Regions from separate parts of the Geobacillus sp. FSL K6-0789 genome, predicted to be linked through region 3. Evidence: riboswitches for the same ligand, from Rfam matches in the RefSeq annotation. Region 3 holds a riboswitch; each other region holds the start of a gene.

Region 1 (12,584 bases), 440 kb from region 3:
GTCGATCTACAGCTATCCGGGGCTTGGCCAGCTGTTTTCGCAGTCGATTATGCAGCGGGATTACAGCGTCGTGACGGCGCTCGTCATGATTTCCGGCCTGGCGACGCTGGTGGGCACGCTGTTGTCGGACATCATTTTGAGTGCGGTCGACCCGCGCATCCAGATTGAGTAGGGAAGGAGGAAGACAGCTGACATGAAAGCGGAAATCAGCGGCCCAACGCCGGCCGGAGCGAACATCGAGAAAAGCCCTTCCGCCTTTTCGATCATGTGGCGGGAGGTGGTTCGGGATCGGCTCGCGCTTGGTTCGCTCATCATTTTAGGAATCCTTTTGTCGATCGTCTATGGCGTGTCGCTCTTTTTGGATCAAGAGGAAATCGTGAAAGTGGATTTTCTTTCCATCTATTCTCCGCCGTCAGCGGAACACTGGCTTGGCACAGACTACGGAGGGCGCGACGTGTTTGGCCAGCTCATCATCGGCGCCCGCAATTCGTTTACGATCGGGCTGGCCATTACGCTCATCACTGGGGCGATCGGCCTCATTGTCGGATTGGTGGCCGGCTATTTCGGCGGCTGGATTGACAATGTCATTATGCGCATCATCGATTTTATTCTCGTTCTGCCGTTTTTGATGCTCGTTATTGTTTTTGTCGCCATTGTGCCTAAATATAATGTATTGACGTTCATTTTGATCATGAGCGCGTTTTTGTGGACGGGCAAAGCCCGGCTGATCCGCGCCAAAACGCTGACCGAGCGCGAGCTGGATTATGTCAGCGCGTCAAAAACGCTCGGCACGCCAGATTGGAAAATCATTATTTTTCAAATTTTGCCCAACCTCAGCTCGATCATTATCGTCAATTTGACGTTAAATTTGGCGGGCAACATCGGCATCGAGTCCGGGCTCACGTATCTTGGCTTCGGGCTGCCGGAGAGCACGCCGAGCTTAGGGACGTTGGTCAGCTATGCGACCAACCCGGATGTTTTGCAAAACAAATGGTGGGTTTGGTTGCCTGCGTCATTGCTTATTTTAGTGATGATGCTGTGCATAAATTTCATCGGCCAAGCGCTGAAACGTGCGGCTGATGCAAGACAACGACTAGGATAAGGGGGAAGAAAATGTGAAGAGAAAATGGCTGGCGGCTCTCGCCGCGCTCTTGCTCGTGCTCGCCGGGTGCACGGGCAAATCCGACACAACGAGCGGAAAGGGCAACAATAACGAAAAACCGGCGGCTCAGAAGGAAGACATCAGCAAATTCCCGATGACGGTGAAAAACGACGGGAAAATCATCGATGGCGGCGTGTTGAAATACGGCCTTGTGTCCGATACGCCGTTTGAAGGGATGCTCAGCTCTGCATTCTACACCGGAGCGCCCGACGCAGAGATTTTGCAATTTTTTGACGAGTCGCTTTTCCGGACGAACGGTGACTATGAAATTACAAATGATGGGGCTGCCACGTATGAGTTGTCGGATGATAAAAAGACGATGACAATCCATATTAAAGACAATGTGAATTGGCATGACGGCCAGCCGGTGACCGCTGAAGACTTGGAGTATGCGTATTTGGTCATCGGCCATAAAGATTACACCGGCGTCCGCTATGGCGATGCGCTCATCCAAGGGATCGTCGGGATGGAAGAATATCACAGCGGCAAAGCGGATAAAATTTCCGGCATTAAAGTCATCGACAAAAAGACGTTGACGATCACATGGAAACAGGCCAATCCGTCGGTGTTGACTGGCATTTGGGCGTATCCGCTGCCGAAGCATTACTTGAAAGACATTCCGATCAAAGACTTGGCGAAATCGGATAAAATCCGGAAAAAACCGATCGGGTTCGGTCCGTTTAAAGTGAAGAAAATCGTTCCGGGCGAGTCGGTAGAGTTTGTTCGCAATGATGACTACTGGGCTGGCAAACCGAACTTGGAAGGCGTCATTTTGAAAGTCGTCAGCCCGCAAGTCGTCCTGCAAGCGCTGAAAAAAGGCGAAATTGACGTCGCTGGGTTCCCGACTGACCAATATTTGAACGCGAAAGGGACGAAAAACATTCAGTTTATCGGTAGAGTGGGTTTGTCGTACAGCTATATCGGCTTTAAACTCGGCCATTGGGATGCGAAAAAGCAGGAAAACGTAATGGACAATCCGAAATTCCAAAACAAAAAACTGCGCCAAGCCATGGCGTACGCCATCAACAACCAAGAGGTGGCCGACCGCCTGTATCATGGTTTGCGCTTCCCGGCGAACACGCTCATTCCGCCGTCGTTCCCGGGCTATCATGACAGTTCCATCAAAGGGTATACGTACAATCCGGAAAAAGCGAAACAATTGCTGGATGAAGCGGGATATAAAGATGTGGATGGCGATGGCCTCCGCGAAGATCCAAACGGCAAAAAATTCAAGATCAACTTCTTGGCGATGAGCGGTGGGGACATCGCTGAACCGCTGGCCAAATTTTATATGCAATGCTGGAAAGATGTGGGTCTCGATGTTCAGCTTGTAGACGGACGCTTGGCGGAGTTCAACTCCTTCTACGATATGGTCGAAAAAGACGATCCGAAAGTGGATGTCTACGCCGCCGCTTGGTCAACTGGAACGGACGTCGACCCGTACGGATTGTACGGCCGCAACGCCATGTTCAACTACTCGCGTTGGGTGAACGAGAAAAATGATGAGCTGCTGGAAAAAGGCCATTCCGAGCAGGCGTTTGACAAGGAGTATCGCCGGAAAATTTACAGTGAATGGCAACAGCTGATGAACGAAGAAGTTCCGGTCATCCCGACGTTGTATGGTTTGTCCATTTATGCCGTCAACAACCGCGTCGCCAACTTTACGGTTGACCCGAGCTCGAAACTGACGTGGAAAGATGTCGGCGTCACGTCCGAGCAACCGGAAGTCGAACAATGACGATTGTTGCCTTTGATGATGTACGATAAGATAGAAGATAAATTGCATACGTCTTATCAAGAGTGGGCGAGAGAACGGGCTTGATGACCCCACAGCAACCTGCCGCAGGCAAGGTGCTAACACCCGCAAAGCGGTTTCGCTTTGGATGATAAGAACGGCTCATGACCCCTTTCGCCTCATTCCGAGGCGAAGGGGGTTTTTGTCGATGGGAGGTGAAGGAGAAACAGTGGAGGAGGCGGTTTCGCTCCGTGCTTGCATGGCCGCTCATCTCCCTGCCGCAGCGTTCTCCGTTTGTGTCATGCGCTGTGTGCAGGCGGAGCTCATCCGGTTTGACTCTAAGGCGGCGGCTGACAAGCATCTTGGCACAAATCCGCCGGTTTATGAAAACATACGGCCTTGACCGCGGCGGAACCGAGCGGGAGTATATGCGCATTTTTCAAGACATTTTGTACAATCCCGTCTTGTATCGCATCGTTCAAGAATTGATTTTATTTTTATATCGGTTGTTCCACTTGCCAGGCACCGCCTTTTTCTTAATGACAAAAGCCGTCGATGCCCGCCGTTTGATCGACGCCGTCGCTTCCTTTGTCGGCAGCTACTCCATTGGGTTATTGATCACTAATAAAGTGTTCAAAGAAGGCAAATATACCGTGAAAGAAGCGGCGATCATCGCTACCGGCTTTTCCACTGTATCCGTGACATGTGAAGAAGTTGGGATTAAGTTAATAGTAACTGAAGAGTCTTATACAAGCGGAACATCATTTTTAGACGGAGAAGCTCCAACCAAAGAAAATTATAATAAAAACAGAAGAATTAAAAGAGGTTTATTTAAATCCAATAAAGGGATTTTAATAAATGCAGACGTGAATGGAGCTTATCAAATAATTAAAAAAGTATCTCCAAATGCTTTTAACAAAAGCTATGGAGTAGAGGCTGTGGTGTTACAGCCATCTAAGATATCCGTATCTTAGTAAAGAGTAATGTTTTTTATTACCTGAATCCGTGATAAAAACGCGTTCAAACTGCTGAGAAAGCTTGATAAATCAACAAATATCACACTTTTTGCTTTTCACTCAATAAGTGAACATCCGAAACTGGGCTAAACCCTTGATATGATTACGTTTTCCGGTGCTTTTGATGAGCTGCTGTCACGGATTCAGGTATTATATTTCTTTAATATTTTTTACCATTTTTAACATTACTCATAACATGGGAGAACTTGCGCGATGGCTTCATCATGATGATGGGCATTTTGCCGTCCATTATGTCAGTCGGACTGATCGGGCTGTTGCTCGCTGAATATACGCCGGTGTTTGACTGGTTGGGTTACCTGTTCTACCCATTCACCCTTCTGTTGCAAATCCCTGAACCGCTGTTGGCTGCGATTTTCGGGTTCGCCGCCATTCCATCAACCCGATTGAGAAGTTTCAGCGCCATGAAAGCCTGTCCATCTTCCAGACAGGCTTTCACGTCGTTTCCCGCTGCTGCTTTAACAAATCGCGAATTTCTGTCAATAGCTCCTCCTCTTTCGTCAGCGTCGGTGCGGTTTCCTTCACCTCTTCCTGCTTTTTCACCCGTTCATACAGCGTGTTGATCAATTTCACAAACAGGAAAATCGAAAACGCGATGATCAAAAAATCGACGACTGTTTGGATAAACGCCCCATATTTCACTTCCGCTTTGCCGACTTTCCAAGACAAATCGCTGAAATTGATGCCGCCTAGAATCAGCCCGACAAGCGGCATGATGATGTCATTGACGAGCGAGGAAACGATTTTGCCAAACGCCCCGCCGATGATCACCCCAACGGCTAAATCGATGACATTGCCGCGGACGGCGAATTTTTTAAACTCGTTCCACATGGTCATCTCCTTCCGAAGAAAATGTTCGTCTGCTATTATACCCGACCGGCCGCAACATTGAAACTTTTTAGCTTAAATCGTAGCAAATCAATTGGTTTTTATATATTATAGAATACGTTCATCAACCAAAACAAAAGGGGGAACGCATCGTGGAAGTGACCGCACAACAACGAGACGTTCGCGCGAAACAAGCAGCGAACGCCCCGAAACATCCGACTGCGTGGATTATTGCGGTCTCCATCCTCATATTGATCGGTGGCACGTTGTTCTTATATAGCCGTGTTTCCTGGCAACAGGCGCTTTTGTATGTGCTGGGAGCGTTTGGTGGATTTGTATTGTACCAGGCGCATTTTGGCTTTACATCCGCCTGGCGAAAGTTTATTCTATACCGCCAAGGGAAGGCATTCGGGCACAGATGATCATGATGGCGGCAGCCAGCGCGTTGTTTTTGCCGCTGCTCGTGAAAGGCTCAGTGCTCGGGCACCCGGTGTCAGGGTATGTATTTGGCGTGGGAGTATCGGTCATCGTCGGCGCTTTTCTGTTTGGCATCGGCATGCAGCTTGGCGACGGCTGCGCGTCGGGGACGTTGTACCATATCGGCGGGGGGCGATGCGAACGGCATCGTGACGCTCATCGGGTTCATCGCTGGCTCCGTCATTGCGACGACCCACTTTGACGTGTGGGCGAAGATGCCGCAATGGAAGCCGTTCTCGTTCATTGGCGAGTTCGGCCCCTTGGGAGGGTTTTTGCTTCAGTTGGTTTTGCTTGCGGTCGTCTACTATGCGGTGACGGTGATGGAAAAACGACGCCACGGCCAACGCGTTGCTGCATCGCTTGAGAACCATCATGGCTGGAAAGCGATTTACAAAGGGCCGTGGCCGCTTCTGGTCGGGGCGTTGCTCTTGGCTGTAACGAACGCGCTTGTGCTGATGATTAGCGGCAAGCCTTGGGGCATTACGTCCGCCTTCGCCCTTTGGGGAGCGAAGTTCGTGCAGCTGTTTGGCGTCGATCCGACTGCTTGGGCGTACTGGCAAGATGAAGCGAAACGGCAGGCGCTCGCGAATCCACTCTACTACGATACAACGACTGTGATGGACATCAGCTTGATGGTCGGCGCCTTATTGGCGGCGGCGCTCGCGGGCCGCTATACAAAACCCATTCAGTGGAAGCGTCCGACGCGCATGACGATCGGTGCGCTGATCGGCGGCCTGATGATGGGATACGGCGCCCGGCTGGCGTTCGGCTGCAACATCGGCGCGTATTTCAGCGGCATCGCTTCCTTCAGCGTCCATGGTTGGATTTGGTTTGTGTTTGCTTTCCTTGGCAGCTTGATCGGTGTCAAGTTGCGTCCGTATTGCGCGTACAAAAACTAAACGTTCGAACATCGGCATCCCGTCATGTTGGCGAGATGCTTTCTTTATGCAGGACGGCATATGGTACAATGGGCAGTGAGGCTTCGACAAGAGCAGCTGCCTGCTTGTTTGAAATCGTTTTCCTTGTTTTGGGAGAGCGGAAGGAGGACAGCGGTGTTCATTGGGAGAGGAGGGAAAAGGCATGCGGCAAGCGGCCTCGATCGTCTGCATTGGCGGGGCGAACGTCGACCGAAAGGCGCGGCTGCTTGCGCCGTTTCAGCTCGGCACGTCCCATCCCGTCACCACGACGCAAACCGCGGGTGGGGTGGCGAGAAACATCGCCGAAAACTTAGGACGGCTTGCTCAACCTGTTTCGCTCGTCAGCACCGTTGGCGATGATCGCGATGGACAGTGGCTCGTTGACGTGACGAGCCGATATGTCAATACGAGCTTCATCGTGCGAACGCCAAAAGCGAACACCGGGACGTATACAGCGGTGCTCGATGAACGCGGCGAGATGGTTCTCGCCTTGGCGGATATGGCCATTTATGATACAGTAGGGGAAGAATGGCTAAAGCAGCAATGGACTCGGCTCGGTCCGATTTCTGCGGTCGTGCTTGACACGAATTTCCCGAAGGCTGTCATTCGTTCGGTGATTGCACAATGCCGCCAAGAGGACATCCCGCTTTGTGTTGTGACGGTGTCGGTTCCAAAAGTGAAGCGATTGCCCAGCGATTTGTCTGGTGTGACGTGGTTTGTCACGAATGAAGCGGAGGCGAAGGCATTTGTGGGAAAAGATGGGCATACGGACGACATCATGAAAGCGATCCTTCACGCCGGCGCCCAGAACGTTGTCGTCACGCGCGGCGCAAACGGCGTCGCGTACGCCACCAAGCAAGGGGAAACAGAAGCGATTGCGGCGCCGAAGGTTGAGGTCACCGACGCCACCGGAGCGGGCGACGCCTTTGCGGCTGGATTTTTGTACGGCGTCTTAGGCGGACATACGGTGGAAGACGCCTGCCGCTTTGGGATGAGCAGCGCGGCGCTTACGCTGCAAACGGCCGAAACGGTGCATCCCGCTTTGAATGAACACCTGTTGCAAGCCGCCTATGCGCGGTATTTTCGCGAAGGGGGAACGAAGTGATGAATGATTTTCTCGTCTTTTCCGAAGAAGTCGCCCAAGCTAAAGCAGAACAAAAGCCGATTGTCGCCTTAGAATCAACGATCATCTCGCATGGCATGCCGTATCCGGAAAACGTGCAAACGGCGAAAGCGGTTGAACAGATCATCCGCGACCGCGGCGCCGTGCCGGCGACGATCGCCATTTTAAACGGAAACATCAAAATCGGGTTGACCGAAGACGAACTTGAACAGCTCGGGACAAGCCGCGATGTAGAAAAAGTGAGCCGCCGCGACTTGCCGTATGTCGTCGCCATGAAGAAACACGGGGCGACGACCGTGGCGGGGACGATGATTTGCGCCCAGATGGCGGGCATCCGCGTATTTGCGACCGGCGGCATCGGCGGCGTGCACCGCGGCGCCGAACAGACGATGGACATCTCGGCTGACTTGCAGGAACTCTCGCGCACCAACGTCGCGGTCGTCTGCGCCGGGGCAAAATCAATTTTGGATTTAGGGTTGACGCTTGAATACCTCGAGACGCACGGCGTTCCGGTCATCGGCTATCAGACGGACGTCCTGCCGGCGTTCTATTCGCGGACGAGCCCGTTTCGCGTCGACTATCGCCTCGACAGCGCAGAAGAAATCGCCCAGTTCATCGAAACGAAATGGAAGCTTGGGTTAAACGGCGGTGTTGTGATCGCCAATCCCGTCCCAAAAGAAGAGGAGCTCGAGGAGTCGTATATCACCGCCATCATCGAACAAGCGCTCAAGGAAGCAGAAAAGCAGCACATCACCGGCAAAGCGGTCACCCCGTTTTTGCTTGACCATGTGAAAACGTTAACCGGAGGCAAAAGCTTAAAAGCAAACATCGCCTTAGTGAAAAACAACGCCGCCTTGGCGGCCGACCTTGCCCGAGAGCTTTCTTGATGCGAACGCCCCCGCCTTGATGGAAAGGCGGGGGCATGATGGCAGTGGAGGATTTATCGAGCGTGAAGCAAATGGCGGATTTTTCGATCATGCTGGGCGATTTTGACGGAGTGGAAGTCGACCGTTTCTTGTGTTTCAACTGGTTCGACGCGGATGTGGCCGAGTTTCGCTTCGAGCCGTTCGAACCGTTCGTTCACGGTGCGCTCCAACTGGGCAATCTGCCGCTCAAACCGTCCATCCATCTCCTCGATGCGCTTGTCCATTTCATCCGTTTTTTCATTCAACGCTTGGACTTGGCGTTGGAGCGAGTCGAATTTCTCATGGAGCGCTTCGAACTGCTTGCGCATATCCGCCGCGTACAAATCCAGCACTTGCAAAATTTGCGCCAATATCGTTTTTTCGTAACTATTCACCCCAGTGCTAGTGTATAAAAAAGCCCAGCACAAATAGGGCATTTCGGTCATAGAAAATGCCCTAGGTAGCGGAAAGAACTCGATCGATCGTTTCGCCTGCCAACAGAAGACATAACGAATCCCACACGTTTTTTTCGTGTTTCGTCAGTGTGGAAACGATGCTTCTTGCGATGCAAAACGACTGCGCGAATGTTTCTTCGCGAAACGTACCCGAAATGTTCTCTTTGACTTTGACCATGCGAAGATCGCGTTCGGCTTGGTTGTTGTCAAAGGGAACATGTACTTCACGTAAGAAACGCAGCGCTTCTTCCTTTCGTTTTTGAAGGCGTCGAACAAAAGCGAGTGCTTTTTTCGGAAGAGGCGTCATCGTTTCTAATCGGTGTTGTGCTCTTTCTAGGATGCGATCATACACTCGTTCCCACCGTCTCGCTTCTTCTTCGGAAAGTGCACCGTGATGGGCTTCGACGGCTTGCTTGGCGGCTAACAGAAACGTGGTCATGCGCATCGCCCACGTATGCCCCTGTTCGATGAATCCTTTTAACTCACGCAAATGGTGGGCATGACAAAGGGCATGGGTGGCATGTGTGTATTTCGGATACGTACCGAACGCATCGTGCATCATCGTCCCTTCATATCGGGGAAGAATCCCGATCTCATCGGTCGCTTTTTTTCCACGAGAAGCGTGAGGAGCCAAGTATGTATATCTCGATGTACACGCGACATGCACCCATGCGAGTTTCCCATTGATGCGCAAACTCGTTTCATCGACATGCAGGATGTTGGATTCAAGTAAGGCGTCTTCGATGATGTCCATATTTGATTCCAGCGCTTCGCGTCCTCGTTTCACCATATTGGCAAGGGTTCCTGTACTAATCGAGTGTTGATATAACGCTTCGATTGTATCACTTAAACGCTTGTACGGGATCAATTGGATATGATGTAAATAAACAACGAGTGCCGTGAGCCGTGGACCGTATTGCACATGATTCGTGACATGGGATGGGAATTCGGCTTGTTGCACGCATCGACAATGTGGACACGATTTCACTTCACGTTCATGTTGTGTCACCTCGATCGCCACAGGAGGGACATCAAACACTTGACGGATATCGACTTTGAACGGTTTGACTTCACGCAAAGAAGCTCCACATCCTTGACACGTATGCACACGGTGGACGATGCGATGATGTGGATGTTCCACTTGACGGAGCGTCTTCCCCTCATGTCCCTCTTGCCCACCAGGCTTTTTGCCAGACGGCTCGCGGGAGGAACGCTTTTTCTCAAAACGGTCAGAAGATGGGGGCAAATGGCTATTGGAGCTGTTTTTTTTCGTGCGTGCTTCCAGCTCTTGAACACGGTACTTCAGTTGTTCATTTTCTTTGCGTAGCTGTTTGTTTTCTTTCAACAGTTGCTCAATGACTTGTTGCTGGTGAGTAATGAGCTGCTTTTGTTGTTGAACTTTGCCGATTAAGCCCTCAACTGTAAATACAGCTTGTTGTACCGTCAACATGCGATTCACCTCCTTGTCTATCAATATTCACATCATAGACAAGGAAAGAAGAAAATATTCAGCTCACTTTATGATGTGGCTGAATAGTTACGTTTTTTCTTCCACCCTCTTCACCTCCTTCCATTTCTAGCATATCAAACAAGCGAGTTTGCGAGAAGGAAAAACGGTTTCAAATCAAGCGGATTTTGTCTATGATAGAGGAGGAGATGCTGTGATGTTTGAAATGACCAAGAGCTCCTTTGGCTGCCCATTTCCATCGCATCGGCCGCTGCTTGTGTTCCATGTATGAAGGAAGAACCCGCAAACCCGTCGCGAGGAGGTTGAATGTCGATATTCTGTCAGCGACGGGGGGAAATTTCAGAAAAAAAGAAGGTGTGATCATGTCCTTTATTCAAACAATCGAGCCGCATTTGTTTAGCGACCATCCTGTCCTCCGCCAGTTTGCGTTTGACGCAATCGAAGAGTATCCGGATATTCCAGCCGCGCTTGTGGAGCGTTTGGTGGATGAGGCTGTAACGGCGGACAACGAAGAAACACGGAGGATGATTTTGCACGGCATCTCCAAACAGCCGTTGACCGACCGAGCGCTTGAGCAGTTGTTGAGCATGAAAGATGCAGCGAAGTACATCCGTTGGTTTTTCCCGTTTCCAGCCGCCCAGCTCGAAAAATACGGAGAACAGCTGCTCCCTCACTTCCCGCGGTCTTGGCAGCGAGCTGTCCGCCTTGCTTTAGAAGGAACGGAAGATGACGTATGGGAACACTATTTTTCAGTGCTTTCGCATTTGCACGAGGAAGAGTTTCACAATCACGATTGGTTTTTAGTAGCCAAGCAAGCCGTGCGCATTCTCGTTGAACGCGGATGGATGACGAAGGAAGATATCGGTCTGACATGGATGAAAAACGAGCAACAGCCTTGGTTTTCGTATGACGGCATTTTGGCGGTGTATGCGGTCTCGCTCGTCGGCGCCGCTGAATATATTCCCCGCCTCGCCCGACTGTTGGAACAACAAGACGGTGATGTGCTTGTTGATCAAGCCGTTTCCACCTTATCGATGTTCCAACGTGAAGAAACGATCGAAGCGGTGCGCCCATATGCGTTTCAGGAAGACACGGCGCTGTCCGCTATTCATGTGCTCGCCAACATCAAATCTAAACAGGCCGTGCGTGTATTGCGAGAAGTCTTTTCCAAGCAGCGCGATGATGACCTCCAAGCATTTTGCTTTGAGGCGCTTTGCCATCAGCTGGATAAAGAGGCGCTCCCAGAAGTAGAGCAGTATGTAAAAAGAGCGGAAAAACGAGGGCGTTCTTGGATGATTGATGTCGAACAGAACGCGTACGCCTATTATACGATTCTAGAGATCGATCACCCGAAGCTGGAAACGTGGAGAGCCATTGCCGAGCAGCGGTATCGCCATTTTCAAGCCGTGCTGCAAACACCTCCGCGGCCGACCAACATCCCATACCGCCGAAAAGAGCGAAAAATCGGCCGTAACGACCCATGTCCGTGCGGCAGCGGGAAAAAGTATAAAAAGTGCTGTGGCAAATGAGAACGCTGCTTTGTCTCAAAGAAACAGCCCGCCCCCACGCGGTGGCGTTGGAAGCGGGCCTTTTAAAAAGACACAGCCATGAGGCTTAAGCTTCCATATTGATATTCTCGGAACAACACGCGCGGCGCCCCGCCGCGATCGCCGGCCCCGTAGGCGATCCAGTACGGCGCGAGATGCTCGGGCGTCGGCACGGCCTGCTTGGCGTACGGCGCCTTGTTCTCATACTCGAACACCTCTTCACTATGGGCGGCGGATCGGCTGAGAAGCCAATCATCAAATGCGACGGCCCATTCGTCCGCCTCCGCATGCCCTTCCCAACGGAGCGCCATCAAATTGTGCACCGTCCCGCCGCTGCCGATGACCATCAATCCTTCGTCACGCAATGGACGCAGCGCCTCACCAAGCTGGAACAATTGCTTCGGCGTCCACCACGGCACGACCGACGCCTGCACAACCGGAATATCCGCTTTCGGAAATAAGCGGTAGAGCAGCACCCACGAACCGTGATCCAACCCCCGGGTCCGATCGACGGCCACTTCCGCCACACCGCCTAGGCGCTCCCGCACGCGCTCCGCCCACTCGACCGACCCGCGCGCCGGATACACCACTTCATACAGCTCGCGCGGAAATCCGGAAAAATCATAAATCATGTCATACGTCCCCTCAACCACCGAAACCGTCGGTTGGCGCGTCATCCAATGGGCGGTAAAGATGACGACCGCCTGCGGGCGAATTCCTTCCCCAAGCTTTTTCAAAAACGCCGTATACGCATTGTCTTCGATTGCCAACATCGGCGAACCGTGAGCGAGAAATAGGGCGTGGGATCTCATCGTTCCATTCCTCCCTTGAGTCATATTGACAGATCAACACTTTGCGGCCTGATGCCGCCTCTAGAAGGTTGGTGAAAAACCACTGTTTGACTTGATCGATGATTGAACGCGCGAACATAGA
Region 2 (9,217 bases), 1.5 Mb from region 3:
ACGATACAACTAGAGGGGCGGCTGCGTGCGCCGCTCGGGTGGCGGCGCGGCCGCCAACGAATCGATGGGGTGCCAAGGAGGTTGGAATCATATGGGCATGCCGATGGAGCTGCAGACGGTCATTGTGACAAAAGGAAAGGAACAGCGCGTTCAAGGAAATGTGTTTGTGTTGAAAAAAGAAGGCTACCGCTTGTATCCGCTTGACGTGCCGCTTGAAGTGCGCCGGACGGTGCAAAGCGAAGCGAGCGGCGTCGCGGTCGTGAGAAAGCTCGAATGGGAAGACAGTCGGACGACGGTGACGTATGAGCTCGTCAGCCTGTATTCGACGAATTGAACGAGGCTGCACACCATGAAGCGGCTGAATGAGAGCTGAACGGGTTCATCGGACAGGAGCGCAAACGGAAGAACGGTTTGCGCTCTTGGCTCAAGTTTTTTCCGTCTATAGTTAACTTGTGGCGTCAGGCCGGTTCAGACAAGCATAAAAATAGCCTTTGCTTGAGGATTTCCTGTGCGACGTTTGATCATACCATAAAAAAAGTAGGGGGGAGGAGAAGGAGTTTGGCCGCGGAGAGCGAATATCATACGATGAATTCGATGCCGCAAGGAGGGGAAACGTGGCCAAACCGCGAATCGATCACGACCGGTTGTTCAAAGAGCTGCTGTCGACGTTTTTCGAAGAGTTTTTGCTTCTTTTCTTTCCCAACGTGTACGAGCACATCGACGTTCGCCACCTTTCTTTCCTCACAGAAGAACTGTTTACCGACGTGACGGCCGGAGAGAAGCATCGCGTCGACTTGTTGGTCGAAACGAAGATGAAGGGGGAGGAAGGGCTCATCATCGTCCATGTCGAACACCAAAGCTACGCACAGCGGACCTTCCCCGAGCGAATGTTCCTCTACTTCAGCCGCTTGTTTCAAAAATACCGCCGCCGCATTCTTCCGATCGCCATCTTCAGCTATGATGAACACCACGATGAACCTTCCTCATTGGTCGTCCAGTTTCCGTTTTTGACCGTTCTCGACTTCCGCTTTCTGACGGTGGAACTGCGCAAACTGCCGTGGCGCGAGTACATCCGCCGTGACAATCCGGTTGCCGCCGCCTTGTTAAGCAAAATGGGGTATAATGAAAGCGAGAAGGTGGAAGTGAAAAAGGAGTTTTTGCGCATGCTAGTCCGCCTTGAGCTCGATGAGGCGAAGCAGCGGCTGTTGTTTGGGTTTTTTGAAACGTATTTGCGGTTGTCCGAAGCGGAGGAAATCCAACTGCGAAACGAGGTGAGCCAAATGGAGACGAAGGAAGCGAAGCAAGTGATGGAGCTCATCGTCTCGTACGAACAGCGGGGAATGGAAAAGGGAATTCAACAAGGAGTCAAACAAGGGATGAAGCAAGGGCGCCAAAAAGGGATTGAGGAAGGGAAAATCGACATCGCGAAGAAAATGTTGGCGAAAGGGTACGATGTCGACACGATCCACGAGCTGACCGGGCTGCCGGCGGAAAAGATTGAACAGCTGAAGAAGTAAACCCGCCTTCGCATTGTCGTCGACCTCCAATCGTACAAAAATCCCGGGGGATCGACGACAATCATTTTATGCGTTCGAAAAAACAGCCGGACAGGGAACGGCTCCCTGTCCGGCTGGGTTCTTGTTACACGAGCGGTCCGCCGAGTTTTTCGATGGACGGATCGATGTGGGCGAATTTTTGGAAGTTGGCGCGGAATTTTTGCGCTAGCTCTTTTGCTTTTTGTTCGTATGCTTGTTTGTCGGCCCATGTGTTTTGCGGCTGCAGGACGTCATCCGGCACGCCCGGGACGCGGGTCGGGATGGCGAGGCCGAAAATCGGGTCTTGCACCGTTTCGACGTTGTCGAGCTCCCCTTCGACGGCGGCTTGCACCATCGCCCGGGTGTAGGCGAGCTTCATGCGGCTTCCGACGCCGTACGGCCCCCCTGTCCAGCCGGTGTTGACCAAAAAGACGCGGACGTTGTGTTCGGCGATTTTTTGCCCGAGCATTTCCGCGTACTCAACGGCCGGGCGCGGCAAAAACGGTGCGCCGAAGCACGTTGAGAACGTTGCTTCCGGTTCGGTGACGCCGCGTTCGGTGCCGGCGAGCTTGCTTGTGTAGCCGCTTAAGAAATGGTACATCGCCTGTTCGCGCGTCAGCTTGCTGATCGGCGGCAGGACGCCGAACGCATCGGCTGTCAAAAACACGATCGTGGACGGATGGCCGGCGACGCTCGGGTCGATGATGTTTTGGATCGCCTGAAGCGGGTAGGCGGCGCGTGTGTTTTCCGTCAGCGTGCCGTCGTCGTAATTCGGCACCCGCGTCGCGTCATCGAGAACGACGTTTTCGAGCACCGCGCCGAAGCCGATGGCGTCAAAAATTTGCGGCTCTTTCTCGCGCGATAGGTTGATGCATTTCGCATAGCAGCCGCCTTCGATGTTGAAAATGCCGCGGCTTGACCAACCGTGTTCGTCATCGCCGATCAAGCGGCGGTTCGGGTCGGTCGAGAGCGTCGTTTTTCCCGTTCCCGACAAGCCGAAAAAGAGGGCGACATCGCCTTCCTGCCCGACGTTGGCCGAGCAGTGCATCGGCAGGATGCCTTGTTCCGGCAGCACATAGTTCATGACCGAGAAAATCGATTTTTTCATTTCGCCGGCATACTCGGTGCCGCCGATCAACACGGTGCGCCGTTCAAACGAGATGATGATGAACGCTTCCGAGCGCGTCCCGTCCACCTTCGGGTCGGCTTTAAAGTTCGGCGCGCAAATGACGGTGAATTGCGGCTCGTGCGCGGCGAGCTCCTCGGCGCTCGGGCGGACGAACAGCTGATGGACGAACAAGTTGTGCCAGGCGAATTCGTTGACGACTTGAATCGGCAGCCGGTATTTCGGATCGGCGCCGGCAAAGCCTTTAAAGACGAACAGTTCATCTTGTTTCATTAAATAATCGAGCACTTTGTCGTACAGTTTCTCAAACGTTTCCGGAGACATCGGCTGGTTGACCGTTCCCCAGTCGATCGTTTGCTTCGTGGACGGTTCTTCGACGATGTATTTGTCTTTCGGCGACCGCCCCGTGTACTTGCCGGTTGTCACCGCGACGGCTCCGGTGTGGGTCAGCCGTCCTTCGTTCCGTTGCAGGACTTTCTCGACGAGCTCGGCGACGGACAATTGGTGATGTACGTACGGTTTTTGTAGCAATAAATCAAGCTTATTCGTCATGTTTGCGATCCCCATATTCAAAACCCGCCTTCTTTTTGTAATCACTCTTGAAAATAGTATAACACATTTTTATTAATAGTCCATACTAATTGTGTGGGTTTTTCAAACTTTATTTTGCCCAATGTGTCGATTTCCTTGAGGAAAGAATTTTCGCGGCTGGAAATGATAAAAAATGAATTTTGATAGTTGACTTTGCCGATTCCGTTGCGATAAGATAAGTCATTGAACGGATACTCTTATCCCGAGCCGGTGGAGGGACAGGCCCGATGAAGCCCAGCAACCGTCACAACTGGACATGTGTGAAATGGTGCTAACCTGTGGCAAGGCGCAGTCCTTGAACGATAAGAGTGAAAGGAAGCAATACGATTGCCATGACCTTTCCTCAGCCGTTACAGGAAAGGTTTTTTATATTGCGAAGGGAAAAAGGGAAATGAGTTCCGTGTCGCCACATTATGCCAAGAGGAGGAAACAAACCGAATGTCAGCCAAACGCCGCTTGTTTACTTCAGAGTCTGTGACGGAAGGACATCCGGATAAAATTTGCGACCAAATTTCTGACGCCATTTTGGATGCGATTTTGGAAAAAGATCCAAACGCCCGCGTCGCCTGCGAAACGAGCGTCACGACCGGGCTGGTGCTCGTGAGCGGGGAAATCACGACATCAACATACGTGGACATTCCGCGCATCGTCCGCGATACGATCCGGGAGATCGGCTACACGCGCGCCAAATACGGATTTGACGCTGATACGTGCGCGGTGCTGACGTCGATTGACGAACAATCGCCGGACATTGCGATGGGGGTGGATCGGGCGCTCGAGGCGCGCGAAGGTCAGATGACTGATGAGGAAATTGAAGCGATCGGCGCCGGCGACCAAGGATTGATGTTTGGGTTCGCCTGCAATGAGACGGAAGAATTGATGCCGCTGCCGATTTCGCTTGCGCACCGCTTGGCGCGCCGATTGGCGGAAGTGCGTAAAACGGACGTCTTGCCGTACTTGCGGCCGGACGGGAAAACGCAAGTGACGATCGAATACGATGAAAACGGCAAACCGGTGCGCGTCGATACGATCGTCGTTTCCGCGCAGCACCATCCGGAAATTACGCAAGAGCAAATCGAGCGCGACATTAAAGAGCAGGTCATCAAGCCGGTCGTGCCCGCGGAGCTGCTTGATGAGAACACGAACTATTTCATCAACCCGACAGGACGGTTTGTCATCGGCGGTCCGCAAGGGGATGCTGGGTTGACGGGGCGCAAAATCATCGTCGATACGTACGGCGGCTACGCCCGCCACGGCGGTGGCGCGTTCTCGGGCAAAGATCCGACGAAAGTCGACCGCTCGGCAGCGTATGCGGCCCGCTATGTCGCGAAAAACATCGTCGCGGCAGGACTGGCCGACAAATGCGAAGTGCAGCTCGCCTACGCGATCGGCGTCGCCCGTCCGGTATCGATTTCCATTGATACGTTCGGCACCGGCAAAGTGTCGGAAGACATTTTGATTGAGGTCGTGCGCAGCAACTTCGATCTCCGCCCGGCGGGCATCATCAAAATGCTTGACCTGCGCCGCCCGATTTACAAACAGACGGCTGCTTACGGCCATTTTGGGCGTACGGACATCGACTTGCCGTGGGAGCGCACTGATAAAGCGACGACGCTGAGAGAACAAGCGCTGGCGCTGGCGGACAAGTGATGAAAGAAAAAGAGCTGCCTGATCACGGTAGCTCTTTTTTGTCGGCGCACGATGTCCGCTGTTGCTGCAGCGCTTTGTAATACTGCCCTTTCTCGACATATTCGCGGCGGATGCGCTCCATTTCGCGGATATCGTCTTCCGTCAGTTCGCGGACGACTTTCGCCGGTCGGCCGAGGGCGAGCGTGTTGGGTGGAATTTTTTTGCCCGGCGGCACTAAACTGCCGGCGCCGATAAACGCGCCTTCCCCGATTTCCGCGCGGTCCAAAATGATTGAGCCCATGCCGATGAGCGCGTTTTTGCGAACGATGGCGCTGTGCAAAATGACTTGATGGCCGACCGTCACCCCGTCCTCAATGATAAGCGGATTGTTTGGACTTTGATGCAAAATTGAGTTATCTTGAATATTGACCCGGTTGCCAATCACCGTTGGTGCCACATCGCCGCGAATGACGGTATTGAACCAAATGCTTGTCTCTTCGCCGATCACGACATCGCCGGTGATCGTCACATAGTCGGCGATAAAGGCGGAGGCGGCAATTTGCGGCGTTTTGCCTTTGTATGGGTAAATCATGGGCGTTCGTTCCTTTCTGTTGCAAAATCGATCGTTCACCATGTATTGTACAACGCTGCGTCCAAATCGCCAACGAAAGCGAGCGCGCCTAATCGGGATTGGTGAAAAACGTTTCGTTTCGCCCGATGAGTGGTTGGGATCGGGGAAGAAGATCCGATTTCACAAAGCTTCTCAACGTGAGAAGAACCGTTGTTGAGCGGCTTTTTCATTCCGTCGCCAACCCTTTTATGATTTGCCCCGGCCGCATTGATGGCAATACTGGAAGACGAGATCGCAAGCTGTTCAGACGCGAAACAATTTTGGTTGCCGATAAGATGGAAATGCTAGGAGACGAGACCATGGTGTTTGCACCTGAGGTGAACCGATTGAACATTCCGAAAAACCCCATCGCCTTGATGAAAATGGTGTATCGTGACGTGCTTCCGCTTGTCCACCGCGAGCTTGCCTATTGGCGGCGCCAGGCCGAGCGCATTCCCGACCCGGAGCTTCGGCGCCAGGCCTTGGCGAGCATCGCGTCGAAAACGTTCCATTGCGAAGGCGGCTCCATTTTGGCGCTTTTGGCCGGAGAAAACATGGAGGATTGCATCCGCTTTATCGTGGCTTACCAGACGATCAGCGATTATTTGGATAATTTGTGCGACCGCAGCACCTCGCTCGATCCGCTCGACTTTCGCGCCTTGCACGATTCGATGCCGGACGCGTTGACAATCGGCGCCGAGCCGTCGAACTATTACCGACATCGCCGCGAACAGGAAGACGGCGGCTATTTGCCGGCGCTTGTCCGCACGTGCCAAGAGGTGCTCGAGACGGTGCGCCATTATGAGACGATCGCCCCATTTTTGCATGAATTGGCCGGATATTATTGCGACTTGCAAGTGCATAAACATGTCGAAGCGAGCGAGCGGGTGCCGCGGCTGGAGAAATGGTTCGCGCAATACAAAGACGCCTTGCCGCCGATGGAGTGGTATGAGTTTTCCGCCTGCTCCGGTTCGACGCTCGGTATTTTCTGCCTCGTCGCCTATGCGTTTGGCGAATCGCTGCCGCCGGAGATGGCGAGACAAGTGCGCGACGGTTATTTTCCATACATTCAAGGGCTGCACATTTTGCTCGACTATTTGATCGATCAAGAGGAAGATCGAGCCGGCGGCGATTTGAATTTTTGCTTTTACTATCCGAATGAAACGGTGATGCTTGAGCGGCTTTGCCATTTCATCGAAGAGGCCGACCGCCATGTCGGCGCCCTTCCGCACAGCCAGTTTCACCGCCTTATTCACCGAGGGCTTCTTGGGTTGTATTTGTCGGATGCCAAGGTGAAAAAGCAACGCGGTCTGCACCGGCTGGCGCGCCGGCTCGTCCGCGCCGGCGGGGCGGCGTCGATGTTTTTTTATTGGAACGGAAAAGCGTACCGCTTTTGGCAGGAGCAACAAAAACGGCTGTCCTTTTCGTAAGGGCAGCCGTTTGCTTGTACTGGCGAGAGCAGTGGTTCGTCGGCGGATCGGACGGAATCAGGCGCTCCCATCCGCCCGATTCTCGAGTGCGATCAAAAACGGCGGGTTGTTTTGCCGATTGATGAATTCGTATTTCAAGGCATGGACGCGCCGTTGATCAAGAAAGCGGACGTAATCAAGGAGCGCGTCGCGTTCGCGCTTTCCCTCCGGATGGCCGTGGTAGACGACAAGAACGATGATGCCGCCCGGCTTTAGGATGGAAAGAAGCTGCTCGACCGCTTGAATCGTCGATTCCGGCTGGGTGGCGATTTGCTTATTGCCGCCCGGCAAATAGCCGAGGTTGAACACGGCGCCGGCGATGCGTCCGTGAACGGAGTCGGGGAGCGTTTCGAGCAGCAGGCTATGGCTTGTCTGAAACAGCGTCACCCGCCCGTCCAGCCCGTGTTCGGCGAGGCGGGCTCTGGCCGCCGCGATCGCTTCGGCTTGAATATCAAAACCAAACACATGCCCGCGCTCCCCGACGAGCTCGGCTAAAAAGACGGTGTCATGGCCGTTGCCAACTGTCGCATCGACGGCGATGTCGCCTTCGTTGACTGCTTGATCAAGCAAAAAGCGGGCAAACGGCAAAATATTCATGATGGCCATGCGTTTGCCACCCCCTGTTCGCGCCGCTTTCCTTGAAAGCTGTCCCGCCGCTTGAGTTCAGCGTCAATGGCGTTTAGCCCTTCCCATTTGTTGACGCTCCACATCGGGCCAAAATCGCCCGATCTGGCGGCGCTGCAAAACGTGCAGTCGCCATACGTCACCGTTCCGTCGCGGTTCGGGCAGTCAAACCTGCCGTCAAGGGCGACTTTGAACACGTTTTGGCCGAACGTTTGCCGCAAATGGCAGTTCCATGTGTGATACCGTTTTCCGTCGGCGGCATATGGAAATGGGATTGCGTTTGTCACGGCCGTTCTCTCCTTGTGCTGAAATGGCATCATCCTTGCATTGTACCACGGATGGCGGCAAAAAGCGACTGTTGCCAATCATTGACGTGATACAGATGAAAGCGTCGGCGCATAGTAAAGATGAGGGAACATCATGAAAAGAGGTGAGCGCATGGCGACAAGACAATCGGTGGAAGAATTTTTGCAGCGGTGCGAAGACGTCATCCGCTTTGCGAAAGAACAATATACGGAAGCGCAAAAGCAAGAGCACTACAACATCACGGAATACACAAACGCCCAGCAAATGCTTGAGCAGACAGTCAACGATTTGGCTCACTTGGCGCGAAGTTGCAACGCCCAGCAGCGGGAACAGCTGCATCGGATGCGGCTTCAGCTTGAGCAGCTGCAAAACGAGATGATTTTGCTTGACCGATGAAACAAGAGCTTTGCACGATGGCCGCTATCGAAGGTCCTGGTGCATAACAAGCGGATGTTGCCTGACCGGTGAAACGGAAAGCAACCGCAGGGCGGCTGTCTGCTTGATGGCGAACACAAGGAGGAACAAGGAATGAAGCGACGTCTGAAACAAACGAACCCGGAGCAAAAAACGCGCAACGGTCACAACAATAACGATTTGGAACTCGGCCAAGACTTTGATCCGGTGAAACTGGCGAAAAAACAGTATGAACAAACAGGTGGCCAGCCGGCCCGCTCCAAGCAGCGGAACGGGTGACGCGCCGCTGTCTGTGAGGGCGCCATGCCGCCCTCTTTTTTTGATTGCTTTTTTTCGCTTTCCCACATACAATTAGTTTGGGAGTCGAAATAGCAGACGAAAAGGATGATGACCGATGCCCCGTGCTCTTTGGTGGCTGCTTGTCGGCATGGCGCTCAATGTCACAGGAGCGTCGTTTTTATGGCCGCTAAATACCATTTATTTGCATGAACAGCTCGGCCAGCCGCTCGTCGTAGCGGGAGCGGTGCTGATGCTCAACTCCGGCGGCAGCGTCATTGGCAGCTTGCTCGGCGGCATGTTGTTTGACCGGATCGGCGGGTTTCGCACGCTCGTGTCCGGAGCGTGCCTGACGATGGCGGCGCTTGTCGGTTTGGGCGTCTGGCATGGTTGGCCGCATTATGCCGTCTGGCTGGCGCTTGTCGGCATCGGCAACGGCGTCGTCTTTCCGGCGGCGTCGGCGTATGTCGGGGCGGTTTGGCCGGAAGGGGGACGGCGGGCATTCAACGCCTTGTATGTGGCGCAAAACATCGGCGTCGCCGCCGGCTCGGCGCTTGGCGGCGTTGTCGCCTCGCATTCGTTTGCGCTCGTGTTTTGGGCGAACGTTTGGCTGTATGCCGCTTTTTTGGCGACGGTC
Region 3 (10,058 bases):
GCTGTTAAGTCATATGAAACGGGCAGAAAACGAAACGTATAAACCCGTCGCCCACAATGTGTATACCGATGAATTTGCCTATTTACTTCGCGGATTTAATCATATGATCGACGCTGTGCATCGACGCGACCGAACGAACAAAGAACTGCTCAACCGTTTCATCACTGTCCTGACAGCGGCGCTTGACGCCCGCGATCCTTATACAGCTGGGCACTCGCTGCGCGTGGCCCGTTACGCACTCGCGATTGGGGAAAAGCTTTCCCTTCCGAATGAACAGCTTGATGCCTTGTATCGTTCCGCTCTACTGCATGATATCGGAAAGATCGGCGTTCCCGATGCCATTTTGCGTGAACTACCCACCACCTACGCTTCGCTTAGAGGTGGGGGCTTCAAGCGACTTGTGTGTGTTCGCTGAACGGTAAGCCACACACAAGAACCCTTTACGCTTCCCTTCGTTCCGAAGGTGTCCGTTCTAGCCATATTCTATCCTATTCGTTGGCTAACGCCAACCGACATTCATCTCCCACTTTCACTGGTGCTGGCGCACCTTCACGTTTAGAAGTAGGAGACTTCTTTCGGAGGGAAGTTAAAAGAGGAGCGGCTGTTGTCAACCTCAGCGGCATCTTGACCCGCCCGCCGAGCTGTGAAGGCTTGGCGGGCTGATGGCTATGGCGTTGAAACTGACGGCCGCTCCTGAACAAACGACAACGCCTGCTCAAAATCGGCGATCAAATCGTTGACATCCTCAAGCCCGACGCTCAGCCGCAACAAGCCGTCGGTAATGCCGCGCCGGAGCCTCTCTTCTTTTGGCATCGCCGCATGCGACATTTTCGCTGGGTGCGATAAAATTGACTCGACCGCCCCAAGGCTGACAGCAAACACCGGCAAGCGGACGTTTCGGACGAACGTCCGAGCCGCTTCTTCATCGGCTAAACGGAACGACAGCACAGCGCCAAACCCGGCCGCCTGATGGCGCTGGATGTCATGGCCTGGGTGGTGCGAAAGCCCTGGATAATACACATCTTCCACTTTCGGATGGCGCGCCAAATACTCAGCGATGGCCAGGGCGGATTCGGACGACTGCTTCAGCCGAACGTGGAGCGTTTTTAATCCCCGCAGCACAAGCCACGCATCTTGGACGCCAAGAACGGCACCAAACGCGTTTTGCAGTTTGTACAGCTCTTTTCCCAACTCTTCATCTTTCACCACGGCCAATCCGGCGACGACGTCGCTATGGCCGGCTAAAAATTTCGTGGCGCTGTGAAGGACAATATCGACGCCAAGGTCAAGCGGCCGCTGCAACGCCGGCGTCATGAACGTATTATCCAAGAATGTCAAACAGCCATGCGCCTTCGCCAACTTGACGACGCCTTGAATATCGGTCACTTTTAACAGCGGATTGGACGGCGTTTCCATATAAATGACTTTCGTGTTCGGACGAATGTTTTCCGCTACTGTGTTTAAATCTGTCATATCGACAAACGTATGCTCGATGCCAAAGCGGGTCAACACTTCCGTGATCATCCGGTACGTGCCGCCGTAGACGTCTTCGGTCACGAGGACGTGGTCGCCTCGGGACAAGAGCAAAAACGCCGTCGAAATGGCCGCCATGCCAGAAGCGAAGGCGAATCCGCGCGTTCCGCCTTCTAACGCCGCGATCGTTTCCTCAAGCGCCTCGCGCGTCGGGTTGCCGGAGCGGCTGTAGTCGTATTTGCCGAACGTGGCGAAATCGAACTGATGGAACGTGGAGGCGTGCTGGATCGGCACGCTCATCGCTCCCGTGTGGCGATCGACTTTCCATTCATTATGGAGCAGTTTCGTTGAAAACGACCATTCCCGTTCCATCGCTTACACCTCTTTCATGTGTTTGAACGCTTGCGCCAAGTCGGCGATTAAATCATCCGCATGTTCGATGCCGACCGAGAAGCGGAGCAGCCGGTTGCAAATACCGTTTTGGATGCGGATTTCCTCAGGAATGTCCGCATGCGTCTGCGTCGCTGGGTACGTAATAAAGCTTTCGACTCCGCCCAGGCTTTCCGCGAATGTAATGAGGCGCAAGCTTTTTAAAAACCCGTTCACCCACTTTTCATCGGCAATCCGGAACGACAGCATCCCGCCTCTCCCCGGATACAGCACATCAGTGACATCTTCATGTTCGCGCAAAAAGGCGCTGATGCGCTTGGCGTTTTCTTCATGCTGGCGCATCCTTAGCGCCAGCGTTTTCATCCCGCGAATCAACAGCCACGAATCAAACGGCGACAACACCGCGCCGATGGCGTTCTGATACTCGGTCAGGCGTTGACAGAGCTCCTCGCCCTTGGCGACGACAAGGCCAGCCAACACGTCGTTATGGCCGCCTAAATATTTCGTGGCGCTGTGGATGACAATATCGGCGCCTTGTTCGATTGGGCGTTGGAGCACCGGCGTGTAAAACGTGTTATCGACGATCAGCAGCAGCCCATGCCGTTTGGCGAATTCGGAGACGGCGCGGATATCGGTCTCATGCATAAGCGGGTTCGTCGGTGTTTCCAGGAAAATCGCTTTCGTTTTTTCGGTGATACACGCTTCCACCGCAGCGAGATCAGCAAAATCGACGTAATGAAAGCCGAGACCGTACTTGCGCCAGCCGCGCTCAAACAGGCGGTACGTCCCGCCGTAAAGGTCGGCCGATACGAGAAACTCGTCTCCGCTCTCAAACAAGGCGAGCACTGTCTGAATGGCGGCCATGCCGGAGCTGAACGCATAGCCTTGGTCGCCGCCTTCCAGTCTCGCGATCGCTTCTTCGACGATTTTGCGCGTCGGGTTGCCGGTGCGGATATAGTCAAACCCGGTCGACTCCCCGATGCCGGCATGACGGTAGGCGGTGGAAAAATAAACTGGCGGGTTGACCGTCCCCGTCACCGTTTCGCTCCGGTTGCCAATTTGCGCTAACAACGTTTCTAGTTTATCCACCTCATCTCTCTCCTTCTGTTGAAAATTCCATCATGGATCAACGGCCAACCACTTAACGCCCAACGAAGCGCCGCTGTTGGTCAAGCAGCAGCCGAGGGCCTTGATCCTCGACGCCTCTCGGTTGAGGGAGCGGCCGCTTGAGTAAATAAAAAAAGTCTTCTAAGAAGAAGACTTTTCCATACGAACATGGTCATGCTTCTTCTTATCTGCCGAATTGAATGCTCAATTCGCTGGATTTAGCACCTGGCCGTCGGGCGGCTGGTTGCTGAAGCTTCATTGGGCCAGTTCCCTCCGCTTCTCTTGATAAGAACCGCTGCGTATTTAATTTTGTTAATTGTTAATTTATTAAAAAATGTAACGCATTCCGGTCATTTTTGCAAGTCATTTTTTTTGCCGGCACCAATGTTCGGCAAGTTCACGAAAAATTCGAGCCCTTCGTTAACATCTTTTTGCCTAAATATGTTACAATAACAAGTGAACTTGCGCTTTCATGGAGGATGATCATGGCGACAGCATCAGGAACGATGCGCGATTATACGCTTTACAGCAGGGAGCTGCAAGAAGAAATCGGGTTGCTTGTCTACTTGCCAAGCGATTTTTCTCCGTTGCATAAATATTCTTTATTAATCGCGCAAGACGGCAAGGATTATTTTATGTACGGAAAAATCAAAACCGTGATCGAGACACTCATGGACGAAGGAACGATCGACCGAACGATCGTTGTCGGCATCCCGTACCGGAACGTCAGCGACCGCTACGAGAAATACCACCCGGCCGGTCGAAAAAACGAAGCCTATATCCGCTTTTTGGCCCATGAGCTCGCGCCGTTTTTGGATCGCGAGCTGCCGACATATCAAATGGGCAAAGGACGAGCGCTGATTGGCGATTCGCTGGGAGGAACCGTGTCGCTTCTAGCCGGTCTGTTGTATCCGCATACATTTGGAAAAATCGCCATGCAGTCTCCTTACATTGACGACTCAGTGCTCGAACGCATCCGCGCGTTCCGCGCCCCGTCGCTTCTTTCCCTTTACCATTCCGTCGGCGCAGAAGAAACGGCGGTCAAAACGACGGACGGCCATGTACGCGATTTTATCACCCCGAACCGGGCCGCACGGGACTTATTGATCGAAAAGCGGTTTCCCTACACGTACCATGAATTTGCCGGCGGGCATGCATGGACGTATTGGCAGCCGGATGTGCCCCGGGCGGTATCGGCCATTTTGTCGCTGTAAATAACGGCAAACGAACCATCTGAAGGAGGGAAAGCGGAATGAAGTACGTCATTGTCATTTTTCCGCCAAAGCGGATTCAAGACTTCGCCAACTCGTACCGGAAGCGGTACGACAGCCATTACGCCCTCATCCCGCCGCACATTACATTAAAATACCCGTTTGAGGCGGATGAGGAGCAAATCAAAGAAATGACGAAAGAGCTGCGCCGCATCGCAGCGGAAACGGAGCCAATTCCGATCAAAGTGACGAAATTCAGCTCGTTTTACCCGACAAGCCACATCATTTATTTGAAAGTCGAGCCAAACGAAGTGCTGGAACGGTTGCACGAGCAGCTGCACAGCGGCTTGTTTGCCGGGGAGCCGGAATTCGTGTTCGTGCCGCACATTACAATTGGCCGCGATTTGCCGAATGCGGAATACGCTGACGTCTACAGCCAACTGCGGCTGCAAAACGTCCATTTTGAAGAGACGGTCGACCGGTTCCACCTTCTTTACCAGCTCGAGAACGGATCATGGACTGTCTATGAAACCTTTATCGTTGGAGGAAAGGAAACGGGAGAATGAACGTCGCCATTGGAACAACGGAAGACCGCGCGTTGTATGAAGACGCGTTGCGCGTCCGTCGGATTGTATTCATCGAAGAGCAAAACGTGCCGGAAGAAGAAGAAATCGATGCATTTGAACATGAATCGTTCCATCTCGTCCTATACGATGGCGAACAAGCAGTCGCAGCCGGCCGGTTTCGCCTGGTCGATGAAGGGGTTGGCAAAGCGGAGCGCATCTGCGTTTTGCCGGCTTACCGCGGCCGCGGCGTCGGCCGGATGGTGATGGAGGCGTTGGAGCAGCTTGCGAAAACAAAAGGGGCGAAAACGGCGAAACTGAACGCCCAGACGCACGCAGAACCGTTTTACCAAAAGCTCGGCTATACGACCGTCTCCGGCGTCTTTATGGACGCCGGCATCCCACATGTCACGATGGTGAAATCACTCGAATGATGGCCATAGAACAGCCTCGTCTACACTGATCCAAGGCTTGGGATCATCGAACATCGTTTCGCTCTCCTGAGCCAAGCAGAGCAAAAGGGAGCTGTGCGCACGCAAGCTCCCTTTTGCTTACTTTTTGTTGTTCAACATATTGGCGATCGTGTTCAAATCAATTTGTTTGCCGTTATGGACGATCGCCTTGACGATTTGGTCCTCAAGTTCTTTTGGCACTTTCCGGTTGGCAATTTGCGCCACCCGCTTCACCACTTGGCGCACCGTTTTTTCATCGCTGAAATTGGCGTTTTGCAGCGAGTTGGCGAGCTCAAAAACGTCTTTCATATTGACACCTGTTTTCTGTTCGATGTTTTTAAAAAATTGCTGATCCATCGTTCTGCCTCCTTCTCCCTGCTATATCGTATGATGCTCCCGCCTCGGCGTGCATCAAATTAGGGAAAGAAAAATACGAGCCGCTCCGTGGCGCCGAAACGGCCCGTATCCCATTCGCTTTTTCCGTTAGGCGACAAATGCCGCGCCGACAATAATCAACAAAATGAACAACACGACAATCAGCACAAAGCCACCGCCATAGCCACCGCCATAGCCACCGCCATAGCCGTAGCCGTAAGGATAACCATAACCGCAGAAGCCCATTATAATGTTCACCTCCTTCTCCGTTTACTGTATCGTATTCACCGGCTTAGCGGAGCGTATGGGCGCAAAGGCCATTTTGTCATCCAAATCGGCGGAACAGCTCGGCAAATTCCCGCTCCTTCTTCGCAAACCATTGCTCGATGTAGTCCAAGTTGCCTTGTACACTTTTTAAAAATCCATTGTTCAATTTTTCGATTTCTTGCAGCTGTTTGTTAAAGTCCTTTCCCCATTGTTCAAACAGGCGGATGAACGTTTCATGCCCTTCTTTGCGCGACGCAACCCAATTTTCGAGCGCTTTTTCCAACTCTTTGCTCACACTTTCCCCTCCTTTCTTACTGTTGTATGCAAAAACGACTGCCCGAGGTGAAGGCGTCCCCGTTCTTTTTTTGCCTTGCCATATGGTAAAGTAAAGATGAACGGCAACATGAAAGGGAGGGAACGAATGTGAGACAAATTGAAACAGTTGAGCAATTCGAGGCGGCCATTTCCGGCGATAAGCCAGCGATTATGAAGTTTTACACAACTTGGTGTCCAGACTGCGTGCGCCTGAACATGTTCATCGATGACATCATCCGCGATTACGGGCAGTACGACTGGTTCGAAATCGACCGAGATCAGTTTCCAGATATTAGTGATAAGTACCAAGTGCTTGGCATTCCAAGTCTTCTTGTGTTCCGAAACGGGGAAAAAATCGCCCATCTGCATAGCGCTGATGCGAAAACGCCGGAAGAAGTGCGCGCCTTTTTGCAGTCCCTGCCGGAGTAAGACGGGGCGGCATCCTTGCCTCGCCAGAGAAGAAGGGCAACAAAAAGAGGCTGTCCGAGAAGGAAGCTTTCCTTCTCGGACAGCCATGCGAATGAACAGACAGCTCCTTATGGATCGCTGATTGTGGAAACGGAAGCCGTCAATATTCAGTTTCGTCGTAGTCTTTCGGCTGGCGCATCAGCTGCGGGCTGTCAAACATGAATTCAATCGAAATTTCCTCATCGGTCGTCCGCGTCCGCTCGGAGCGGTCGTTTGGTTTCAATTGGACTTGAATTTCCTCATCCGTCGTTTTTATCCGTTTGTCTTCCATCGTCTTTTACTCCTGTGTCATCAGTTTCGTAAGAGCGGTTCGACTTTTTGCACAAGCTCTGCCATTTTTGCGGCGTTTCGTTCATACAGCGCCTTCGCCTCTTCGGAATTCGTCTGCAACGCATACAGCTCCAGATCAGCCTGCATTTTTTTCATCGCGGCCAAGAGCAGCTTTTTCTCCTGCGGCTCGGCAATTTGGATCTTATCATCGTACAAATCGATCGTCAGCTGTCCGTATGAATCGACTTGGGCGTGAAACACATTTTCAATCGCCACTCCTTGTTTGTCAAGCTGTTCCTTCAGCCAGCCGCGGCTAAGCCCCATCGTAGCGAGTGGCTCATCCAAAATCATGCCGTCCATAATGACCGTTTGCGGCTCTTTTTCCCGCGGTGGGTTTGGGAACACATCTCCGACGGTGAGGGGCTGCTTTTCCCGCTTCAGCAACACGTTCAAGTCGCCGTTTGGCTCAAGCACCGCAAACTCGACGTCGGCGACGCGGAACACATCTTTTTTGCGCAGCTGTTCGAGCAGCTCGTCAACCGTATATTTCTCCCGTTTCAAGTTTTCCTCTAAAATTTTGCCGTTTTTAATAAAAACCGTGGAATTGCCCTCGACAAAATCGCGAAATTTCTTGTTGCGCAGCGAGAGACGAGCGACAGCCACTGGAAACAGCGACCAAATCAAAATGCTGGTGATGCCTTCTTGCAACGAAATTCCTAAATCGACCGACATCGTTCCAGCAATATCGCCGACGGTAATGCCGACGATGTATTCAAAAAACGACAATTTTGATAATTGCTTTTTGCCGAGAATGCGGGTGATCACAAACAACCCGATTAAAATGCAAATCGAACGAATGGCGGTTTCTAACCATATAGGCATCGATCATGCTCCTTACTTTCCGTGATATTGCGGCTCCTCGAACTCGAGCCGGCCGATCCGGTCTTTGATGTCCGCGATGATCTCCTCTGTCGCAAGCATCGCTTCATGAAACGTCCGCTGCGCCGTTTCATCCTGGGAAGTGAGCGCCAGCTGTTGCAGCCCAGCGTGAATGCCTTTTAAGCTCGCCAACGTTTGTTTCACCTGCGAAGCAACGGTCATGGAAGATCCCTCCTATCCTTTCGGGCGGAACAAGAGCGCCCCGATAAACCCAAAGACGATCGCCGCGGAGATGCCGGCGCTCGTCACTTCAAACATGCCGGTCAATACGCCGATAATGCCGTGTTTTTCCGCCTCTTGCATCGCGCCGTGAACGAGCGCGTTTCCAAAGCTCGTAATCGGAATCGTCGCCCCGGCGCCGGCAAAATTAATGAGCGGCTCATACAAACCGAATCCATCCAAAATCGCCCCGACGACGACGAGAATCGTCAACGTATGCGCAGGTGTCAGTTTAAACACATCCATCAAAATTTGCCCGATCACGCAAATCAGCCCGCCGACGACAAACGCCCAAAAAAACATGGCCAACACGCTACGCCTCACCTCCGTACTCGATCGCCACCGCATGGGCAATGCACGGGATCGTTTCGTTTTGCTGAAACGACAATGGCGATAACAGCGCCCCTGTCGCCACCGCCAAAATGCGCTTCAGTTCGCCGCGGCGCATCCGTTTGATGAGATGCCCGTAAACGACGACAGCGGAACAAGCCGCCCCGCTCGCTCCGGATAAAACCGGCTGTCCGTCACGGTAAATGAGAAGTCCGCAATCTTGGTAGCGCTCTTCATCGATGTCAATGCCGTGCTGACGCAGCAAGTCAAGGGAGACTTGGCGTCCGATTCGCCCTAGATCGCCGGTGACGATCAAATCGTAATACGATGCATCGATTTGCATGTCGCGCAAATGCGCCTCAATCGTATCGACCGCCGCCGGCGCCATCGCTCCACCCATGTTGAACGGGTCGGCAAGCCCCATATCCACAACGCGGCCGATCGTCGCTGCCGTCACGCGCGGCCCGTCCCCTTTCGGGCTGACGATCGCCACGCCAGCTCCCGTTACCGTCCACTGCGCTGTCGGCGGCTTTTGCCCGCCGTATTCGGTTGGATAGCGGAACTGCTTTTCGACAGCGGTGTTATGGCTTGACGCACCGGTTAAGATATAGTCTGCCCCGCCATAGTTGGTAATAAAAGCGCTGAGCGCAAGCCCTTCCATGGAGGTTGAGCAGGCGCCAAAAATGCCAAGGTACGGCATGCCGAGCGTTCGGGCGGCAAAACTTGTCGGCGTCATCTGGTTGATCAAATCGCCGGCGATGAGAAACTGCACGTTTTCCTTCTCTAATCCGGCCTTTTCCATCGCCTGAAACGCTGCTTCTTCCATGAGCACGCGGTGCGCCTTCTCGTACGACTCCTCTCCGAGCCATAAATCTTCGTGAAGAAGATCAAAGTCTTCCGCGAGGCGGCCGTTCGCCTCAAACGGCCCGCCGACCGCCGCTGTTGCGATGATTGCCGGCTTGTTCGCAAACACCCATGTGCGGTGCCCTTTCAGCATTACAATCCCCCCCACTGGGTCGCAATCGTTTTGACAAGAGCGATAACAAAGGCGGAAAACGTACCGAACAAGATGACCGATCCGGCGAGCTTGAACATGTTCGATCCGACGCCTAACACAAATCCTTCCGTCCGGTGCTCAATCGCCGCCGAGATGACGGCGTTGCCAAACCCTGTCACCGGCACGGCGCTTCCCGCCCCAGCGAATTGGGCGATCCGGTCATAAACGCCAAACCCAGTTAAAATCATCGACAAAAAGACCATCGTCGCCACCGTCGGATTGCCTGCCGTTTGCTCGGTGAAATCAAAGAAGTACATATAGAAATAAGAGATCGCCTGCCCGATCGTGCAAATGATTCCGCCAACGAGAAACGCGCAAACACAGTTTCGAACAATAGGACGCTTCGTTTCCCGCTCTTTTTCGAATAAATGATATTCCTGCTGAACCGGGGTCAGCTTTTTCCGTTTTTCATTCGCCATAATGACACCTCTTATGTTTGCTCTTTGCTTAGCTTTTCAATGCGCTTGATTTCCCGATTGACTTTTCGTTCATCCCAGCGTCGATTGTCCATGTTGGCTTTTAATTCCTTCGTCTTCCAAAAAATTTTCAAATCGCTCGAGGAAACAACATCATAGCCAGGAAACAGGTCGCGCAGTTTTTGGTCAATGTCTTTCTCAATTTG

What was found. A riboswitch is a leader RNA that binds a small molecule or an ion and turns the genes downstream of it on or off. The one in region 3 is predicted to bind S-adenosylmethionine.
Region 1: another riboswitch for S-adenosylmethionine. It lies ahead of NSQ51_RS06575 (AraC family transcriptional regulator); the one in region 3 lies ahead of NSQ51_RS04325 (methionine biosynthesis PLP-dependent protein).
Region 2: another riboswitch for S-adenosylmethionine. It lies ahead of metK (methionine adenosyltransferase); the one in region 3 lies ahead of NSQ51_RS04325 (methionine biosynthesis PLP-dependent protein).

The regions. Positions count from the first base shown of each region.
Region 1 covers NZ_CP151966.1:1,251,034-1,263,617, forward strand. The annotation lists gene opp4B (oligopeptide ABC transporter permease) at 1-172, shown strand, start outside; gene NSQ51_RS06565 (ABC transporter permease) at 194-1,102, shown strand; gene opp4A (oligopeptide ABC transporter substrate-binding protein) at 1,116-2,900, shown strand; SAM riboswitch class I at 2,951-3,055, shown strand; partial or broken gene NSQ51_RS06575 (AraC family transcriptional regulator) at 3,236-3,412, shown strand; partial or broken gene NSQ51_RS06580 (YjiH family protein) at 3,467-3,601, shown strand; partial or broken gene NSQ51_RS06585 (YjiH family protein) at 4,117-4,284, shown strand; gene mscL (large conductance mechanosensitive channel protein MscL) at 4,367-4,762, opposite strand; gene NSQ51_RS06595 (hypothetical protein) at 4,912-5,181, shown strand; partial or broken gene NSQ51_RS06600 (YeeE/YedE thiosulfate transporter family protein) at 5,187-6,135, shown strand; gene NSQ51_RS06605 (carbohydrate kinase family protein) at 6,317-7,258, shown strand; gene NSQ51_RS06610 (pseudouridine-5'-phosphate glycosidase) at 7,258-8,163, shown strand; gene NSQ51_RS06615 (hypothetical protein) at 8,217-8,510, opposite strand; gene NSQ51_RS06620 (IS66-like element ISGst1 family transposase) at 8,638-10,086, opposite strand; gene NSQ51_RS06625 (HEAT repeat domain-containing protein) at 10,467-11,633, shown strand; gene NSQ51_RS06630 (class III extradiol ring-cleavage dioxygenase) at 11,696-12,463, opposite strand.
Region 2 covers NZ_CP151966.1:2,474,417-2,483,633, reverse strand. The annotation lists gene NSQ51_RS13095 (DUF2584 domain-containing protein) at 92-334, shown strand; gene NSQ51_RS13090 (Rpn family recombination-promoting nuclease/putative transposase) at 615-1,517, shown strand; gene pckA (phosphoenolpyruvate carboxykinase (ATP)) at 1,642-3,228, opposite strand; SAM riboswitch class I at 3,447-3,561, shown strand; gene metK (methionine adenosyltransferase) at 3,691-4,902, shown strand; gene NSQ51_RS13075 (gamma carbonic anhydrase family protein) at 4,925-5,473, opposite strand; gene NSQ51_RS13070 (tetraprenyl-beta-curcumene synthase family protein) at 5,812-6,921, shown strand; gene NSQ51_RS13065 (class I SAM-dependent methyltransferase) at 6,979-7,566, opposite strand; partial or broken gene NSQ51_RS13060 (hypothetical protein) at 7,677-7,901, opposite strand; gene NSQ51_RS13055 (YtzC family protein) at 8,023-8,286, shown strand; gene NSQ51_RS13050 (hypothetical protein) at 8,419-8,583, shown strand; gene NSQ51_RS13045 (MFS transporter) at 8,699-9,217, shown strand, end outside.
Region 3 covers NZ_CP151966.1:811,405-821,462, reverse strand. The annotation lists gene NSQ51_RS04335 (HD domain-containing protein) at 1-415, shown strand, start outside; gene metC (cystathionine beta-lyase) at 667-1,845, opposite strand; gene NSQ51_RS04325 (methionine biosynthesis PLP-dependent protein) at 1,849-2,952, opposite strand; SAM riboswitch class I at 3,152-3,262, opposite strand; gene NSQ51_RS04320 (alpha/beta hydrolase-fold protein) at 3,456-4,184, shown strand; gene NSQ51_RS04315 (YjcG family protein) at 4,223-4,747, shown strand; gene NSQ51_RS04310 (GNAT family N-acetyltransferase) at 4,744-5,178, shown strand; gene NSQ51_RS04305 (stage VI sporulation protein F) at 5,296-5,553, opposite strand; gene NSQ51_RS04300 (YjcZ family sporulation protein) at 5,680-5,817, opposite strand; gene NSQ51_RS04295 (hypothetical protein) at 5,897-6,133, opposite strand; gene NSQ51_RS04290 (thioredoxin family protein) at 6,262-6,582, shown strand; gene NSQ51_RS04285 (hypothetical protein) at 6,722-6,892, opposite strand; gene NSQ51_RS04280 (DUF421 domain-containing protein) at 6,913-7,773, opposite strand; gene NSQ51_RS04275 (DUF1657 domain-containing protein) at 7,786-7,992, opposite strand; gene spoVAE (stage V sporulation protein AE) at 8,005-8,361, opposite strand; gene spoVAD (stage V sporulation protein AD) at 8,363-9,376, opposite strand; gene spoVAC (stage V sporulation protein AC) at 9,376-9,855, opposite strand; gene NSQ51_RS04255 (YhcN/YlaJ family sporulation lipoprotein) at 9,867-10,058, opposite strand, start outside.